4 regions of the Streptomyces sp. NPDC059201 genome follow, and region 2 is predicted to be linked to each of the others. Evidence: riboswitches for the same ligand, from Rfam matches in the RefSeq annotation. Region 2 holds a riboswitch; each other region holds the start of a gene.
The links. A riboswitch is a leader RNA that binds a small molecule or an ion and turns the genes downstream of it on or off. The one in region 2 is predicted to bind cyclic di-AMP.
Positions count from the first base shown of each region.

Region 1: it holds a riboswitch for cyclic di-AMP, as region 2 does, so the genes downstream of both, ACFXMG_RS13390 (transglycosylase SLT domain-containing protein) here and ACFXMG_RS30870 (peptidoglycan DD-metalloendopeptidase family protein) in region 2, are expected to answer to the same signal.
Region 3: it holds a riboswitch for cyclic di-AMP, as region 2 does, so the genes downstream of both, ACFXMG_RS18665 (M23 family metallopeptidase) here and ACFXMG_RS30870 (peptidoglycan DD-metalloendopeptidase family protein) in region 2, are expected to answer to the same signal.
Region 4: it holds a riboswitch for cyclic di-AMP, as region 2 does, so the genes downstream of both, ACFXMG_RS36245 (C40 family peptidase) here and ACFXMG_RS30870 (peptidoglycan DD-metalloendopeptidase family protein) in region 2, are expected to answer to the same signal.

Region 1 is NZ_JBHZBB010000003.1:691,111-693,299, reverse strand. Features, by position in the region: gene ACFXMG_RS13395 (phosphoribosyltransferase family protein) at 1-220, shown strand, start outside; gene ACFXMG_RS13390 (transglycosylase SLT domain-containing protein) at 214-1,077, opposite strand; cyclic di-AMP (ydaO/yuaA leader) riboswitch at 1,082-1,267, opposite strand; gene ACFXMG_RS13385 (hypothetical protein) at 1,593-2,180, shown strand.
Region 2 is NZ_JBHZBB010000011.1:251,025-253,213, reverse strand. Features, by position in the region: gene ACFXMG_RS30870 (peptidoglycan DD-metalloendopeptidase family protein) at 1-962, opposite strand, end outside; cyclic di-AMP (ydaO/yuaA leader) riboswitch at 967-1,130, opposite strand; gene ACFXMG_RS30865 (tyrosine-protein phosphatase) at 1,520-2,189, shown strand, end outside.
Region 3 is NZ_JBHZBB010000005.1:119,586-121,774, forward strand. Features, by position in the region: gene ACFXMG_RS18660 (M16 family metallopeptidase) at 1-966, shown strand, start outside; cyclic di-AMP (ydaO/yuaA leader) riboswitch at 1,166-1,327, shown strand; gene ACFXMG_RS18665 (M23 family metallopeptidase) at 1,335-2,105, shown strand.
Region 4 is NZ_JBHZBB010000016.1:135,302-137,490, forward strand. Features, by position in the region: gene ACFXMG_RS36235 (ATP-dependent Clp protease proteolytic subunit) at 1-233, shown strand, start outside; gene ACFXMG_RS36240 (hypothetical protein) at 241-546, shown strand; cyclic di-AMP (ydaO/yuaA leader) riboswitch at 861-1,072, shown strand; gene ACFXMG_RS36245 (C40 family peptidase) at 1,076-1,552, shown strand; gene ACFXMG_RS36250 (cytidine deaminase) at 1,674-2,117, shown strand; gene ACFXMG_RS36255 (ATP-binding protein) at 2,169-2,189, opposite strand, start outside.

The sequences.
Region 1 (2,189 bases), on a different contig from region 2:
CCGGGCCCCGACACTGCTGATCGTCGGCGGGAGCGACGACCTCGTCCTGGACCTCAACCGGCGGGCCGAGGCGCTGCTGCGCTGCGAGAGCCGGCTGGAGGTCGTACCCGGCGCCGGCCACCTCTTCGAGGAGCCGGGGGCCCTGGAGGAGGTGGCGTCGCTGGCGACGGACTGGTTCACCGGCCGCTTCCGTGCGGCCGTGAACGGGCGGGATCAGTAGGGGCCGTTGACGTTGTCGATGGAGCCGTACCGGTCGGCCGCGTAGTTGCTGGCGGCGGTGATGTTCGCGACCGGGTCGTACGGGTCGAGCGAGGTGCCCGGCACGTGGTACGCCGCGAACGTCGGGTCGATGACCTGGAGGAGGCCCTTCGACGGCGTGCCCTTCACGGCGTTGGAGTCCCAGAGGTTGATGGCGCGGGGGTTGCCCGAGGACTCGCGCATGATGTTGCGGTGGATGCCCTCGTACGAGCCGGGGATGCCGTACCGGGCCATCACGTCCAGCGACTCGCGGATCCAGCCGTCGAGGTTGTCGGCGTACTGGGTGGCGGCGATCGGGGCGGCCTGGACGGCGGGGGCCGCGGCGCGGGCGGCGGAGCGGCTCGCCCGTTCGGCGGAACCGCCGGACGCGGGCTTCGCCGCGCTCTTGCGGGCCGTCTGCTGGGGCTTCGGCGCGGCCTTGGCGGAATCCCGACGAATCGTCAGTTCGAGACCGGGGTGAATGAGTGACGGATTGTCACCCACGGTCTTCTTGTTCGCCTGGTAAAGCGACTTCCAGCCGCCCTGAATTCCCTTTCGGTGGGCGATCAGGGAAAGCGAGTCGCCCTTCACCACGGTGTAGGCGCGCGCGGCGGCCGGAGCGGCGGGAACGGCCGCGGGGGCCTGCGCCACGGCGGCGGTCCGCGCGGTGGGAGCCGCGACGGCGGCGGCCGGCGCGAGGGCGGGAGCGGCGGGCTGGGCGCCGGCCGTGGCGGGCACGACCAGCGGCAGGGCGAGGGCGACTCCGCCGGTGCCCGCGAAGGCGAGACCTCGGGTGACGGTACGGCGTCGGGGGCGGCGGTGCTTGCCGTGAGCGGGCATGACGGTTTCCTCTCCGGCGCCTGCGAGGTGAGCTGTCGGGTTCGGACTGGAGATGTCCGGCCGCGCGCACGCGGCTTCACCCCGAGCCGTTCCGGATGGCCGGACCGGCGGTGTGGTGGGTCCCCCGCTCCTGCCGTCGGGTGAAATGGGAGGTCTTTCGGGCGGTGGCAGGATTTGGCGATCCGCTCGAATAGAGGTGACCGTAGGCGAGGAATGCGGCGGGGAACAAGATGGGAATGCGCGAGAAATGGGGAGGTAAAGATCGACCGGCCGGAATTCAAGATCGACGGTTTCGGCGGGCCGGTCGGAATCCCTTGCGGCGCATGGCTCGTGGGGAATCGGACGATGGGTTGCGCCGGGGCGGAGTGAGTCGCGTCACTGGGCGGCGCAATGTCCGAATAGGGAATCTGATGCCTTTTGCGGAGCAATGCGTCGTCATGTCGATAGTCAGAGCCGAGGGTGCCGGTCGGGTGGCATAAGTCGCAAACTGGACAATCAGTCCCAATGATGTAGGAATGTCACTTCCTGTTCTGACGTCCACCGCGCAGCTCGACCCCGACGCCCTCGACCGCGAGGCGGCCCGCCTGTACGAGTCCGCCGCCTGGGAGCGCCTGGTCCCACCCGCCCCCGAAGCCTGGCGGAGCCTGCTCTCCGTCCCCGTCGATCAGCTGGTCGCCGACGCCCTCGACGCGCTGCCTCCGGCCCCGCCTACCGAGCGCCCGCTGCCGGGCAGGATCGGGGCCGTCCTCCCGGACCGGCTGCACGTCTGGCGCCGGGTCGGCCGGGCCGACGTACGGCCCTCCGTCCATCTGGCCTACGCGCGCCGCGTGCTGACCGAGTGGGGCTGGCAGAACACCCCGTACAAGCTGCGTGACGCGCGCGGCGCGCGGTGTCTCTGCGGCGCCCTGCTCGCCGCCCACCGGCTCGGTCACGGCAGCGCGTCCACCATGAACGAGGCCGGCGCCTGGATCATGACCGAGCTGCGGTCGCGGGGGTGGCACGGGCTCATCGGCCCCTGGAACCGCGCCCCGGGCCGCACCGCCGAGGACGCGCTCGCGCTCGTCGACGCCACCATCCACCGCGCCGCCCTCGCCGGCCGCTGAGCGACGGGC
Region 2 (2,189 bases):
TAGGCCAGCGGGTCGATGTCCGCGCCGTAGCTCGGCGAGGTGCGGATCTCGAAGTGCAGGTGCGGGCCGGTCGAGTTGCCGGTGGAGCCGGAGAGACCGATCTGCTGGCCGCCGCTCACGGACTGGCCGGAGGAGACGGAGAGGGAGGAGAGGTGGGCGTACTGCGAGTAGTTGCCGTCGGCGTGCTGGATGACGACCTCGTTGCCGTAGGCGCCGCTCCAGCCGGCGGAGACGACCGTGCCGGCGCCGACGGCGCGGACGGTGGTGCCGGAGGAGGCGATGAAGTCGGCACCGGTGTGGTAGCCGGAGGACCACATGGAGCCGGAGGCGCGGTAGGGGGTGGAGACGCCGCCGCCGGCGACGGGGGCGACCCAGCCGGAGGAGGTGGACTGCGCGGCGGCCGGGGCGGCGGCGCGCTCGGTGGAGCGCGAGGCGCGGGTCTGCTCGCCGGAGGACTGGGTCTTCTGGGCGGCCTTGCGCTCGGCCTTCGGAGCGGCCTTCGGGGCGGCCTTGGCGGCGGCCTTGGGCGCGGACTGCGCGGCGGCGGGCTTCGGGGCGGCGGCCTTGGCGGGGTTCTTGGCGCCGAGGGTGAGCTTCATGCCCGGCAGGATCAGGGAGGGGTTCCCGCCGACGACCTGGCGGTTGTCGGAGTAGAGCTTCTGCCAGCCGCCGGCGACGTTCTGCTCGGCGGCGATCTTCGACAGGTAGTCGCCGGCGACGACGGAGTACGTCTTCGGGGCGGCGGCCTGGGCGGCCGGCGCGGCGGCGGCCTGGGTGTGGACGTGCGCGGCGGCGCTCACCACGGCGCTGGAGACGGCGGCCGGGGCGGCCTGCTCGGCGGCGTGGGCGCCGGTGGCGCCGAGGAGCGGCAGGGCGACGACGGCGCCACCGGTGCCGGCGGCGACGAGGCCACGGGTGATGAGGGTGGACTTCTGGCGGCGGTGCTTACCCTTCACGGGCATGGCGAATTCCTCTCCGGCGCCTGCGAGGTGAGCTGTCGGGTTCGGACTGGAGATGCCCGGCCGCGTTTCTCACGCGGCTTCACCCCTAGCCGTCCTGCGTCGCGGGACCGGCGTACTTCCTTGGGTCCCCCGCTCCTGCCACGCGATGGGATGGGGTCGAATTCCGGGCGGTGGCAGGATTCGGCGGTCCGACCGGATTGACGGCGACGCTAGACGAGCGGGGTCGGCGCGAACAAGCCACGGAATTCGACGGGCATTCCGGGACGATCTTCGGGCCCGGAATTCCGGTCACCCTCCGTCGATGACGGTCCCTCGATTCCCTTTTCAGGGAGGGTGATTGATCCGGGCGGTCGGCCACGATCCGTCACTTCTATGACCCTGCTCACGCGCCGCATTCCATCTCCCCCGCAACCAGGGCGCGTTACCGCAAGACCCTCCAATACGGACAGATCGCCCATTACCGACCAGGGGGGTGCGCCAGGCCCTGCGCGCCGGGATGATTGCGGGGGGAACCGATCTCGTCCCGGTCCCGCTGACGCCTACCCCCAGGAGCATCCGTGACGCAGCAGTCGCCGCAGGTCCACCCCCTCGAACCCGGCGAGCCCGAGCTCGCCGAGGTCCGCAACTTCCGGGACGTGGGCGGCCTGCCGACCACGGACGGGCGGGCCGTCCGGCCCGGCGCCCTCTTCCGCAGCGGTCACCTCGCCGACGCCACCGAGTCCGACGCGGCCTTCCTCTCCGACCTCGGGCTGCACACGATCTTCGACTTCCGCAACGCCGCCGACGCCAAGGTGGAGGGGCCCGACGTCGAGCTCCCGGGCGTACGGAACGTGAACATACCCCTGAGCGACCCGGCCGACGGCAAGGAGTTCTGGCGGATGGTCCGCGAGGGCGACCTCGGCACGCTGCGGAACCTGCTGGGCGACGGCAAGGCGGCGGACCGGATGACGTCCTCGTACCGCCGGATGATCGTGGAGCGGACCGCCGAGCACAGCCGGGTCCTGCACTCCCTCGCCGAGGAGTCCGTCCCGGCCCTGATGCACTGCGCGGCCGGCAAGGACCGCGCCGGGCTCTCGATCGCGATCACCCTGCTCGCGCTGGGCGTGGAGCGCGAGGCCATCGAGGCCGACTACGTGAAGTCCGACGCGCCGCACCGCCGCTACAAGGTGCGCCGCAGCTCCACCGCCCGGGACGCGATGGCGCCCGAGGTGATGGAGCTGCTGAGCC
Region 3 (2,189 bases), on a different contig from region 2:
GTCAAGCGCCTGGTGGACAACCGGCTCGACGAGATCCCGCACGAGGCCGCCAACCCCAGCCGGCGCGCGGCCAAGCAGCTCTACAAGGAGCTGTTCCCGGCCACCGCCCGCATGTCCCGGCCGCGCCAGGGCACCAAGGAGACGGTGGAGGTCATCGACGCCGCCGCCGTCCGCGCCTTCTACGACGGGTACGTGCGGCCCGCCGCCGCCACCGCGGTCGTCGTCGGCGACCTCACCGGCGTCGACCTCGACAAGGTCCTCGCCGAGACCCTCGGCGGCTGGGCGGGCAAGCCGGCCGCGCCGCGCCCGATGCCGCCGATCACCGCCGACGACACCGGACGGGTCGTCATCGTCGACCGCCCCGGGGCCGTCCAGACCCAGCTGCTCATCGGCCGGATCGGTCCGGACCGCCACGACGCCGTCTGGGCCGCGCAGGTCCTCGGCGTCTACTGCCTCGGCGGCACCCTGACGTCTCGTCTGGACGCCGTCCTGCGCGAGGAGAAGGGGTACACGTACGGCGTGCGCTCCTTCGGGCAGGTGCTCCGCTCGGACGGCGAGGGGCACGGCGCCTCGATGCTCGCCATCAGCGGCTCGGTCGACACCCCCAACACCGGTCCGGCCCTCGACGACCTGTGGAAGGTGCTCCGCACCCTCGCCGAGGGCGGTCTCACCGACGCCGAGCGGGACATCGCCGTGCAGAACCTGGTGGGCGTGGCCCCGCTCAAGTACGAGACGGCCGCGTCGGTCGCCGCGACCCTGTCCGACCAGGTCGAGCAGCACCTCCCGGACGACTACCAGGCGCGGTTGTACGCCCGGCTCGCCGAGACCGGCACGGTCGAGGCCACGGCCGCCGTCGTCAGCGCCTTCCCGGTGGACCGGCTCGTCACCGTCCTGGTGGGCGACGCCGCGCAGATCGAGGAGCCCGTCCGGGCCCTCGGCATCGGCGAGGTGACCGTGGTGAGCTGACCCGCCGTCGGCTCCCGGCGGAGGTCTCCGATGCGAAGTTGCGTCGGAGACCTCCGCTTTATCCGTTATGAGACAAGGGTGATCGTATGCCCTGTGGCATGTCTTACAAATGGGCGTGTCTGTTTGGCGATCGACATCCGTCCGGCCTAGCGTCGACCCGGCTGTCCGACCCGACGCACGCGCCGCACCCGCGGCACCCGGACAGCCATCGCCGAGTCCCCGTCAGGCGCGAGCCTGGGGAGCCGGGGACCCACTCAGTCCCTGGGGTGAATCGGACGCCTTCGCCGCGCGGAGGGGTCCGTAGGAGACCTTCCTGCTCCGAACCCGTCAGCTAACCCGGTAGGCGAGAAGGAAGGAAAGGAACCGTCTTGGCGTTCACCCGTGCCACCGGGAAGCACCGTGGTGCGAGCCGACTGGCTCGCCGCAGCGCCGGCTTCGCCGGCGTGGCCGCCCTCGCGACCACCGGCGTCGTCGGCACCCTCGCCTCCCCGGCGCTCGCCGCCGACACGGACAACCGTTCCGCCGAGGACACCGGCCTCACTCAGGTGATCGCCGACGAGTCCATCGCCGACCAGATCAGCGCCCAGGCCGCCGCCCAGGAGCAGGAGGCCGCCGAGGCCGAGGCCCGGGCCAAGGCGCGCGCCGAGGCGAAGCGCAAGGCCGAGGCCCGCGCGCAGGAGATCCGCGAGGAGAAGGAGCGCGCCGCCCGCGAGGCCGAGCGCCGCCGCCTCGCCTCCTTCAACCTCCCGGTCTCCGGCTCGTACGTCTCCACCGGCTACAAGACCGGCGGTTCCCTCTGGTCCTCCGGCAGCCACTCCGGCGTCGACTTCCACGCCGCCTACGGCAGCTCGGTCGTCTCGGTCGGCTCCGGCACCGTCGTCGAGGCCGGCTGGGGCGGCGCGTACGGCAACAACATCGTGATCCGGATGAACGACGGCACGTACACCCAGTACGGCCACCTGTCGTCCATCGGCGTCTACGTCGGGCAGTCCGTCGAGCCCGGCGAGCAGATAGGCATCTCCGGCTCGACCGGCAACTCGACCGGCCCGCACCTCCACTTCGAGGCCCGGACCAGCGCCGACTACGGCTCCGACATCAGCCCCGTCGCGTACCTCCGCGCCCGCGGCGTCAGCCTCTGACCCGTCACCCCACCCCGAAACGGCCCCGGCTCCCACGAGCCGGGGCCTTTTCGTCACCCCCGGGGCAGGTGCTGTCGCTGCCGC
Region 4 (2,189 bases), on a different contig from region 2:
ACGAGCCGTTCACCGGGCAGCTCTCCGACCTGGACCTCCAGGCGCGCGAACTGCTGCGACTGCGCGCCGTCATGACGGGGCTGCTGTCCGCGTACACCGGCCGGGACGAGGAGGGGATCGCCTCCGACACCGACCGCCTGACCGTCCTCGACGCGCCGGCAGCGCTCGCGTACGGCCTGGTCGACCACATCGTCAGCGACCGCCGGGCCGCCTCCGGCACACCGGCCCGGTGAGACCGCGATGGTGCCGGAGCTTCCGCCGCTGCCCGCCCTGACGCGCGCCGAAGGGGAGTTCATCGACGCGTATCTCGAAGTCGTCGACCTCCTGGGGAAGATCAATCCATCCAGGGGTTCGCATACCTATGGAGCCCTGCGCGCCGCTCAGGCGCTGGTCGGCCGGGTGGAGGCGCTGCGCGAGGCCCTGACGCTCATGCATATGCGGGGCGAGAGCGAGGTCCACGCCGAGACATTGGCGTGTGCGCTGCGGGTGTTGGACGGTGAGCGGCGCGCGGCCCGCGTCACCGTGCCCGGAACGCGGGCGAGTTGACATTCCGACGTGTCGTGTCGAGCCCCGGACGGCCGACACGGGACGCAGAATCCATCCCCCATTCGGCGTAGCCGCGAGAGCTACAGATGCAGCGCGCGAGTTGCGCAACAGATGTACGCATTTGGCGGAATGGGACATTCCGACGCTGGTACGGGGCTCGTCGGCCAAACCTACGACGATCACGAAACCCTCTTGTCCACCCGTATGGATCAGTCGTGAGGAGCCTCACATAACGCCGTTTCCGCTCGGTTTTCACCCGAACCGTGAGTCAAGATCCTCGACGACGACAAGCCCCCGCCACCCAGGCGGGGCGGTCCGGGCGGACGCCGAGTCCTGCCGCCGTCCCGGACGTCTGGTCGACAGGATTGGACCGGCAGGAGTGGAGGACCCGAGCAGTACGGGTCGACCGCGCTGAATCCCCAGCGCGGCCGTCCCTTGGGGTGAAGCCGCGACCCGCGCGCGGCCGGGCATCTTCGCCTGCCCGAACCCGACAGGTCATCCTTCACAGGCGGCTGACGAAGGGTTGCGCATGACTGCGCAGATGCATGTCCCGTCCCTGCTGTCCCGGGCCGGAGCCGTCTCGGCTCTCACCCTCGCCGCCGTCGGCGGCACGCTCCTCGCACCCGGAGCGGCCCCCGAGGCCCAGGCAGCCACCTCCCACGCGACGAAGGCACTGGGCGTCGCCGCCTCCAAGAAGGGCGCGCCCTACCGGTACGGCTCGACGGGACCCACCCGCTTCGACTGCTCCGGACTGACGCTCTACGCGTACAAGAAGGCGGGAAAGTCGCTGCCCCGCACCGCGCAGCAGCAGTACAACAAGACCCGGCACATCTCCGCCTCCAGCCGGCAGAAGGGGGACCTGGTCTTCTTCCACTCGGGCGGCAGGGTCTACCACGTGGGGATCTACGCCGGTAGCGGCAAGATCTGGCATTCGCCCAAGACCGGCTCCTGGGTGAAGCTCGACAAGATCTGGTCCTCCAAGGTCTACTACGGTCGCGTGCGCTGACCCAAGAGCGCCCGCGGCCGTCCCCCGGAGTGCGGTGGCGCCGCCACACTCCCCACCGCGGGCGCTCTCTCCTCCCTCACGGGCCGCGCGCCCGCCACCGCGCTGTCCCTAGGATGCGGCGATGACACTTGACCAAGCTCTTGTCGACGCGGCCGTCGCACAGCTGGACCGCCGCTGGCCCGCCGACGAGCCCGGCGGGGCCGCCGCCGTCCGCCTCGACGACGGCCGGATCCTGACGAGCGTCGGCTTCGACAACATCCACGCGAGCGTCACCCTCTGCCAGGAGACCGGCGCCTACTGCCAGGCGTACACCCTCGACCGCCGGGTGACCGCCTCCGTCTGCGTCTTCCGCGACCCGGAGGACGGCCGGTACGTCATCCTGCCGCCGTGCGGCATCTGCCAGGAGCGGCTCGCGCTCTGGGGGCCCGACGTGGAGGTCGGCGTCCCCGACCCCGAGGACCCGACCCGCTGGGTCGCGCGGCGGCTCGAAGAGGTCAATCCGTACTACTGGGGCCCCCAGTTCGCCGGCGGCTCGTGGCCGTCGACGGAGATGCACTCCGCCTGAGCGGCGGGCAGCAAGGGTTCAGCAGACGCCCAACAGGCATCCAGCAGGCGTTCAGCAGGCGGGGACGGCTGC